2 regions of the Vreelandella sulfidaeris Esulfide1 genome follow, and region 1 is predicted to be linked to the other one. Evidence: predicted binding sites of a transcription regulator. Region 1 holds the regulator's gene; the other holds the start of a gene.
The links. Region 1 encodes sigma-54, which starts transcription at its own class of promoters, with help from an activator protein. Its sites were predicted from a motif close to TGGCACNNNNNTTGCTNT; they were not measured.
Positions count from the first base shown of each region.

Region 2: a site for sigma-54 is predicted at 2,564-2,581, ahead of ACW44H_RS05715 (HAD-IIB family hydrolase). Genes of this name have one in related genera too.

Region 1 covers NZ_CM133364.1:1,540,128-1,544,855, forward strand. The annotation lists gene rapZ (RNase adapter RapZ) at 1-332, opposite strand, end outside; gene ACW44H_RS07050 (PTS sugar transporter subunit IIA) at 422-892, opposite strand; gene hpf (ribosome hibernation-promoting factor, HPF/YfiA family) at 897-1,205, opposite strand; gene ACW44H_RS07060 (RNA polymerase factor sigma-54) at 1,304-2,719, opposite strand; gene lptB (LPS export ABC transporter ATP-binding protein) at 2,863-3,612, opposite strand; gene lptA (lipopolysaccharide transport periplasmic protein LptA) at 3,623-4,141, opposite strand; gene lptC (LPS export ABC transporter periplasmic protein LptC) at 4,153-4,722, opposite strand; gene ACW44H_RS07080 (KdsC family phosphatase) at 4,723-4,728, opposite strand, start outside.
Region 2 covers NZ_CM133364.1:1,224,439-1,229,166, reverse strand. The annotation lists gene ACW44H_RS05720 (glycosyl transferase) at 330-1,550, opposite strand; gene ACW44H_RS05715 (HAD-IIB family hydrolase) at 1,583-2,500, opposite strand; gene ACW44H_RS05710 (OmpA family protein) at 3,001-4,014, opposite strand; gene ACW44H_RS05705 (hypothetical protein) at 4,303-4,728, shown strand, end outside.

The sequences.
Region 1 (4,728 bases):
TCGCGCGTCAGCGGATGGCGCCGTCGCGTAGCGGAGTAACGTTCAAGCAGTATACGCGCATCGGTCGTCAGGTAGATGACTTGAAAATCAATCTTACGCTGGCATAGCTCCTCTAACAGCGAGGGCAGACGCTCCAGTGCACCGGGTAGGTTGCGAGCATCGATGCTGACCGCCAAGTGGGTGCGGCCTCCCTGGTGGCGTAGTTCGTCAACCAACGACCCCAGCAGCATGGCGGGAAGATTATCAATGGCGTAATAGCCAAGATCCTCGAGCGCTTGTAAGGCAATAGATTTACCTGACCCTGAGCGGCCGCTAATAATCACCAGTTGCATAGAGTCTCTCTTTGCTTTGATCAAGCTGCGTTGAGGGTGGTAAGCGGAAACAGTTGTTTGAACTGCTCAAAAACAGGTTTGTACGGCCCTCAGGTTGCTGATTGCTCACGAATCTTGCCAGTAATCAGCTCAAGTAGCTCACGCTGGCTGCCTGCTTTACGCAACTGCTGACGTGTGTCCGCATCATTCATAATGGTCGCCACCTGGCCTAGCAGAGAAAGGTGCGTATCATCGGCTTCTTCCGGCACTAGCAGTACAAACACCAGATCTACCGGGTCGCCGTCGATAGCATCAAAATCAATCGCTTCTGCCAGTTTTAAAAACCCTGCGATAGGGGCAGAGCAGTGTGGGCTGCGCGCGTGGGGAATAGCCACACCGTTACCAATACCTGTACTGCCTAAGCGCTCTCGACCGATTAAACGGCTAAACACTTCTTGACTGTCCAGGCTGGGAATATTTTGGGCAATAAAGGTGCTGAAAAACTCCAGCACCCTTTTTTTGCTGCCCCCGGGTACGTCGAAGAGGACACGTTCCGGGGGGAGTATGGTTTCCAACGTCATTGAATTAACGCACACCTGCGCCTTGGGCGCGGGCTTGTGCTTTTTCCTTATGTTTAACGAGTTGACGGTCAATTTTGTCCGCTAGTGCGTCAATAGCGGCGTACATATCACTGTCTATGGCTTCGGCATGTAAGTCAGCGCCTGCAGCATGCAGTGTACAGGCGGCATGCTGGCGCTCCTTCTCTACTGATAGGGTGACTTGCACCGTGGTTATATTGTCGTAATGGCGCTCTACACGTTCAAGCTTTTCGTTGACATAGTCACGCAAGGCGTCGGTCAGTTCTACGTGATGACCAGTGATATTAACTTGCATTGACGTACTCCTTATCCATCGGACTGTACTTCGATTGTAACCCTTTTTGCCGCGTTGCAAAGCCCTTGTCGAGAGTTTCCCTGAGAGGGTGACGAGTGCTAGCGCAAACGGCGCCGTTCACTGGAGGAGGGAATGCCCATCGCTTCGCGGTATTTGGCCACCGTGCGACGTGCCACCTGGATGCCCCCCTCATCTAAGAGCGTGACTAAGCGGCTATCCGAAAGCGGCTTGCCAGGCGGCTCTTCTTGGATCAGTTTCTTGAGCCGTGCGCGGATAGCCGTACTGGAGTGGCTATCGCCATCCTGCCCACTTACCTGGCTCGAGAAAAAATATTTGAGCTCAAAAACGCCCCGCGGTGTATGGATATATTTCTGAGTAGTTACCCGTGAAATAGTCGACTCGTGCATTTCCACGGCTTCGGCGATATCGGCGAGTATTAAAGGTTTCATCGCTTCTTCGCCATGCTCTAAAAAGCCAATTTGTCGGGTGATAATTTCACGGCCAACACGTAGCAGCGTATCGTTGCGGCTTGAAAGACTCTTAATCAGCCAGCGAGCTTCCTGAAGATGCTCTTTAAGAAACTGGTTGTCCTGACTTTTGTCTGCACGCTTTATCAAGCTGGCATAGTCAGGTTGTATCCGCAGCCGTGGCAGCGCCTCGGGGTTGAGTTCTAAATGCCAGCCTTCATGGTCATGGCGTACGACGAGATCCGGCGTTACGTAGCTGTCGTCGGTATCGCCATAGGCGCTGCCTGGGCGTGGATCAAGACTGCGTATTAGCAAAATGACATCCGCCAACTGATCATCATCAAGCCCCAGTCGGCGTTTTAGCAAGCGCATGTCATCTTTGCCCAACGCTTCAAGAAACTGTCGCACTAAGCGGCGGGCGGGGACCAGTAGCGGGGTATCATCAGGAAGGGCCGCTAGCTGCAGCATTAGGCATTCACGCAGGTCGCGGGCAAAGATACCCGTTGGCTCAAACTGCTGGAGCTTGAGCAAGATGGTTTCTACCTCGCGCTGGCTAAGTCCGTCAATGCCTTGAGCGCGAAGCCCTTCACGGATGTCATTGAGCGGTTGGGTTAAATAGCCGTTAGCGTCTAGCGCATCGATTAAGCTCTCCGCAACCTGCTGTTCACGCTCGCCAAAATCGGTCATCGCCAGTTGCCATAGCAAGTGCCCATGAAGGCTCTGGCCGGCAGCCTGACGCTCAAAGTCGGGCCCTTCACTACTGCTGGCGCCGTGACTTCCGATATCCTGGTAGGTATCTGACCAATCGCTATCTACTGATAATTCGGTGGGAATACTCTCGGACCACTCTTCTTCTTTAGGCTCGCTGACGGCCTGTTCGCTAAATTCATCTTCCTGTTCCAACAGGGGGTTGGCGTCTAAGGCCTGCTGAATTTCTTGACGAAGGTCCAGCGTTGATAGCTGTAACAGGGCGATGGCCTGCTGCAGCTGAGGTGTCATGGTCAGCTGTGTGCCGATACGCAGTTGTAGAGAAGCTTTCATGACCATCTGAGAACCACTCGTTATTCAGAATCCTCCACCCTAGTGCGAGTGAGGACCAGGTGCAAGTGCAATAAGCATGCCATTGGTGGTAAAGTCATTGTAGAGCACTATTTATAGGCCAAAAATAAGCGTCAGAATTAAGAAAAGCCTTACAGACGAAAGTCAGCACCCAAATAAACGTCTCTCACCTTCTGGTTTGTGAGAATGGCATCTGGAGAGCCGCTAGCGATGATTTGACCATCACCCACGATATAGGCGATATCACAAATATCGAGCGTTTCACGCACATTGTGATCAGTAATTAGCACACCAATATGGCGCTGCTTTAGCGCACGGATGATGGTTTTTATCTCGCCTACCGAAATGGGGTCTACGCCAGCAAAAGGTTCATCAAGCAAAATAAAGGCAGGCTCTGTCGCTAGTGAGCGTGCGATTTCCACGCGCCTTCTTTCCCCGCCCGATAGGCTCATGCCTAAATTGTCGCGAATATGCGTGATATGAAAGTCTTCCAGCAAAGCCTCTAAGCGCTGTTCCCGATCGCTGCGGTTAAGCTCTTTGCGGGTTTCGAGTATCGCCATAATATTATCGGCAACCGATAATTTACGGAAAATAGATGCCTCTTGGGGAAGGTAACCAATTCCCGCCGCTGCGCGCTCATGCATGGGAGCGCGCGTTAAGTCCACATCGTCGATGCCTACCTCGCCAGCATCGGATTTCACCAGCCCCACAATCATATAAAACGAGGTGGTTTTGCCCGCCCCGTTGGGGCCGAGCAAGCCCACAACGCTACCTTGGGAAATTTCTATATTGATGTCTTTAACCACTCGGCGCCGCTTGTAGCTTTTTGCCAAATGGTGAGCATAAAGGGTTTTAATCGGTGCGGTATCTGCTGTTGCCACGGCTTGGCTCCTACTGTTCCGGCTGAAGAGTCATGCGTATGCGCTGGGACTCGCTGCCATCAACGTCAGAGCGCGCTTGAATCACCTCACGGTCAATAAAATACTCAAGGCGACCGCCTCTAAAAGTATCCTCTTGCTGAATGAGCTCGGCTTGGTCGATCAACTCTACACGGCGCTCGGCGACGTGATAGATAATACGCCTCGCCCAGCCTTCGGTAGGGCCATCTTGCCCTTCAGCTTGATGGCGTAAATAGGCGCGCTCACCGGTGGCCGTCGCCAGGGCAAGCTCGCCTGCCTCATTGCGTTCAATTTCTACCCGCTCGCCACGTAATTGCATTTCGCCTTGACGAATTTCTACATCTCCCGTGTAAACGGCGGTGCCTGCCCGCTGATCAAGGTCTAAGCGGTCTGCTTCCACTTCTACCGGGGCCTGTTGTGAAGAAGTGCCCGTTTGGGCCAGTGCCGATAGCGGTAGCGAAAGCGCAAAAAAGCTAGTGTAGAAAACGGCTGTATAAATGATAGCTTTCATGGTGATTCCTATTAGCGTTGCGTGGCCGGAGGATGTATACCGCGCACATTATCAGTTAAGCGAACCTGGCTATCGTTAAGCCACGCGTCCATACGTGAAGCCGTCATCTGCTGGGGCGGTTGCTGCAACACTACCGGTGTTTCACTCCACGCGTGCTGGTTTAATCCATCATAATGCAATAGCTCGGTATCTAACTGCCAACCTTCGTCTGGAGCGATCAGGTTAGCCGAGCCTGACAGTAACAAGGCTTGGGTAGAGGAGTTGAGCATGCCGACATCGGCGCTGGCTAACCACTGGCGATTCTCACTGTCATACAATATTGCTTTGGGCGCTTCTGTCCAGGTCTCGCTTCGCTGGGGAGTATGAATGAGGCGTGGTGTTTCTAACGACTGCATAATGCTGCCACTATCACCAAATAACGTAATTTCAGCGTTTTCGAGTACGTGGCCCGGCTCCTGCGCCTGCGCTTCAGGATCGATGGTAATGTCTTGAGGTCCACGTGGGTCAAGCCAAACCAGCAGTACGCCCAAAGAGAGCACTAATCCGGTTAGCCAGACGCGCATTTTAAGCCGTTTAAACATTTACTT
Region 2 (4,728 bases), 320 kb from region 1:
GCTGTATTTGTCATCGCGAGCGAAGCGCGGCGATCTCAGGGTTGGCTGTATTTGTCATCGCGAGCGAAGCGCGGCGATCTCGGAGGGTTGGCTGTATTTGTCATCGCGAGCGAAGCGCGGCGATCTCGGGGTTGGTTGTTTTTGTCATCGCGAGCGAAGCACGGCGATCTCGGGGTTGGCTGTATTTGTCATCGCGAGCGAAGCGCGGCGATCTCGGGGTTGGTTGTATTTGTCATCGCGAGCGAAGCGCGGCGATCTCGATTTTATGCTCCAACGCAGCCTGAGATTGCCGCATCGCTGCTACCCTCGCAATGCCATATTAATAGCCTTTACACCTTACCTTGGTTATCGAGTTCTACCGCTTCGTGCATGCGCGCAAGGAGATCCGGCACGGCAGCCTGCACACGGTTCCAACTGGGAATAAAAGGCCGCTCTCTGGGGTTATCCAAAAACAGGTTGCCTGCTTCGAGTAGATTACTGGCAAATAGCTCCACGGCCTGCTCCTCACTATGACGATCAAGGCTTAGGCCATTCATCGTCGCATCGTGATCATAGGCCTCAATCAAATCCAGTGCAAAGCGGTAATAGGTCGCTTTGAGCGTGCGGAAATCTTCGCTGCTAAAGGTAACGCCCTGAGTCGCTAATTTGCGATAGAGCGCTTTGGAGATATCAAGGCTCATGCGGTTTAAACCGCCATTGGGATCTTCTTCGCTAATCGGCTGGTGTTTATGGTCGTATGCATCGGCAATATCCACTTGGCAAAGCTGCCGCAGTGAGTAATTGCGCTGTAGCTCTGACAATACGCCAATTTCCAGCCCCCAATCAGCAGGCATGCGAATCTCTTCCAGCACTTCACGGCGCATTGCAAACTCGCCTGACAGCGGATAACGAAAACCATCCAGATAGTCGAGATAGGGCAATGGCCCGCACACGGTTTTAAGCGCCCGTAACAGGGGCGTCACAAGCAGCCGTGAGACACGACCATTGAGCTTACCCTTCGCAATGCGTGGGTAATAACCTTTGCTAAAACTATAGTTAAAATTAGGGTGAGCCACAGGATACAACAGCCGTGCCAGCAGCCCGCGTTCGTAGGTCAATATATCGCAATCGTGTAGCCCTACGACCGTCGAGCGCCCTGACGACAGCATATAGCCTGCGCAATACCACACATTACGCCCTTTACCCGGTTCCGAGGCGCCTAACCCGTGCTCCCCTAGTTCCGCATCCAAGGCGCTTAGCCGTGGGCCGTCATTCCATAAAATACGCGTATGCTGCGGTAGCCGAGAGAAAAACTCCCGGGCATACAAGAACTGCTCACGGTCAGCTCGATCCAAACCAATCACAATTTCATTGAGATAAGGGACTTTAGCCAGCTCATCAACTATCCCCGACAACGCTGGCCCTTCCAGTTCCGAAAAAAGCGAGGGCAGAATCAACCCCATCGGGCGTCGATGGGAAAATTGACATAACTCTTGCTCAAGCGCATCAACCGAGCGCTGGGTAAGATTGTGAAAGTCAGTAATAATACCGTTCTGATGAAAGTCACTCACGCGCTCACCTCCCTGGTCTCATAAACTTAGAATCATAAAGAAACGGCAACATGCTTCTCCGCCGTCGTTAAACGGCGGTCATCTCGCCCCCACCAGTGGGTTACTCCCTCGGCCCAGCCGGTCGGTCCTGTTGCTTCCGTGCGATATAGCGATGTATTACGGGGCTCGACGACCAAGTCATGACAACCACGAATCACCACCGCTTGATCGACCGCTTCAAGCATAGTGATATCGTTCGGCCCGTCTCCCAACCCCAATGAAAGTGGGGGCTGGCCTCTTAACGCCGTAAAGCGTTTAACCAACCATTCCACGGCGGCGCCCTTGTCGGCCGCGCGCCCCATGACATGCCAAAAACGCCCCCCTTGAGTGAGTTGCAGGCTATCCCCCTCTAGCGCGGCACGAAACGTTTCCAATGCCGCGGCACTATCTTCCCACAATAGTGGCTCACTCCCCTCCCGCTGCCGAGCATCACGGGCGCGTGGTTCGTCCAACCCTGTCAGTTCCATGACTTCCTTTACACTCAACTCACCCATGCGGGTAAATTGAACATTCAAGCGCTCGCGCCATACCTTCAAACGAGCGCGAATAAAGCCAACATCGACGCCTGGGTGTTTGATAACGACCCCGTCACGACCGCTACCAGGCCGGTCTAAGCGCGCATGACACCAACCCGGCGGTAAGCCAATGACCGCACCATTTTCAGCAATAAACGGCGTGGCCGTAAGGCCTAGTGCTTCACGCAGCGGGAGCAGCTCGGCACGGGTCTTACTGGTCACCGGGATTACCGGCACCCCCATCTGCTTTAAACGGGCAAGCCATGGTGCAGCAGGGCTGAAATCATAACTATGATGATCCAACAGCGAGCCGTCTAAATCAGTCACTACCAGCCGTGGCTGCAAAGCGGGGTCTGCCGGAGGCGCTGGTACCGAAAGGTGAATGTGTTCAGACATGGCACTACCTCTCATCAGTCTTAACGCATCGTTAAGATGGTATCTCTAGGTTACCTAACCAATGTAGCAAGTTATGCGCCAAGACAAAGAAGTATTGAATCAGCAAAAGGTTACATGTAAATGCAGGTGGGTTTATAAGGCTCATAACGTTCAAACATCACTCAGCACCAAAAAGAGGCAGCATCAGCGCACCAAAAAAGCGCATGAAGCGGAACGGTGCACCTTACTCACCGCTTGTTTGCAAATTAAGACGCAAAGAACTTATCAAATTGACTAAACAAGCTAGTAAAAAAATATCGCAACACTTGGAAAATTCGCGCAAATAGCTATACTAAAGCTGTACCCACTGGCAGCCCTGTATACCCCTCACCTGATGCCAGTGGGCCACAGTAAGCCAAGCCCTTTAATGCCCGCCTCCCCCGGCGGGCTTTTTTTAATGTTTGTTTAAGCTTTTGTTTTAAGCCCTGTGTTTTAAGACCCGTGTTTTAAGCCCACGACAACTACTCCACATGAATGACTACCTCAACCCGCCGGTTGCGTGCGCGCCCTTCAGCGGTAGCGTTGCTTTCGAGCGGTCTTGTGGCCGCCAAGCCGACGGCGCGTAGCCGTTCAGCAGAAACACCGGCAGCTTCTAACGCTTCAACAATGGCAATGGCACGCGCACTTGAGAGTGCCCAGTTAGAAGAGAATTCGTCAGTGTTAATGGTCTGGCTATCGGAATGGCCTTCAACCCAGACTTCGCCATCATAACGTTGAATAGTCGCCAGCAAACTACCCACCAGTGAAGAACCATCGTCGGTTAGCTCCGCTGTCGCAGAAGGAAACAGCAGCTGATCCTGAACACGCAGACTAATCCCCTCCGGTACCCGCGACACTTCAACCCCCTCCAGGTCGGGCAGATAAGGCGACTCTTCAACGCGTTGAGAGAGCGACTGCTCCAGTGCAACCGCACCTAGTCTTGCTTCATCGCTCACCGCCTGTACATTGACCGGGGGACGATCCGTTAACACCACCATATAATCAGCCAAGGGTGACGTTAAATTCTCGATACCTGTAGGCATTAGCAGGGTTGGCAGGGCGATAACCGGCTCTGTGGGAGGCTGCGGAGATGGTGCCGCCAAAAGGGGTGGCACCCCAACGCTGACGCGACGACGTACTTGAGACAAGGGTGGCAACCCAGCCACCCCCAACGCCGTACTAATGGCCATGGGGCTCAGCCCTACCCCATTCCAGGCGGCAGTACCGGCGCGCTCAGGCATTGCCTTAGCTAACGTCCCGGGCATCGGGACTCCCAGCGTAGGCGATGATGCTGATTGGGTGTAGTCACTCGCGGTATCCTCCGCCACCCATTCAGGGCTTGTCGCCCCGGCAGCGGCAATAATGACCACGAAAAGGGCCACCATCAACGTCATGATATCGAGATAGCTGATCATCCATCCGCTATTGCTATCGCCTTCTTGGTAAGCCGACATTAGCGAATCATGACGCGGTCCTCTGCGGTAATCTTCAAGCATGGGTGTTATTGCTCATTCAAGTTTTGAACCTTATGGCCGATCTAGCTATTTATATCGATTACAAGTACTTCGAATACAAGAACTATGAATACAAGAACTAGGAATTAAGTATGTCAGGTTAGGCACTTCGAACCAGGCATGGCAAACTAACCGTGGCAGAAAAGCACGACGAACAGTCTATCAAAAGCAGTTTTGTAGCGAAAAAGGAACTAGCAGGTGCGCACCCGTCCCACATTATTTCAACTACCTTATTTCATACGTCCGGTTAGCTTGGGGCTGGCAAGCTTAATGCTCAGCGGCTGCTTTTACGCCAATACATCACAAGCGCCGATCGCCACCACCTATCCTTATACTGAACAACAGCGCATGCAGGCAGCTCATCATTGGGACGTTCTGGCCCAACACGAAGCTACCCGCATTTTACAACGTGAGCGCGTACGCAATCGCGATTTACATATCAGCGAAGCAGACAACGGCGAACTACATGCCTACAGCGGTGGTGAGTTTGGACGTGGATTCCGCACGCTACTCACCAGTGAGCTAGTATCACGCGGCGCCAACCTCACCACGGTTCCCACCGCGAACAGCGCCAATATCACGATTGATGTAGAAGTCGTCGAACATCGGGATCGCGGTTTTATACGCCCGCCTATTGGGGCCTTTACCGCGCTCACCGCTGGCATCGCTGTGGCGACCATCCCTTATAACCAGTGG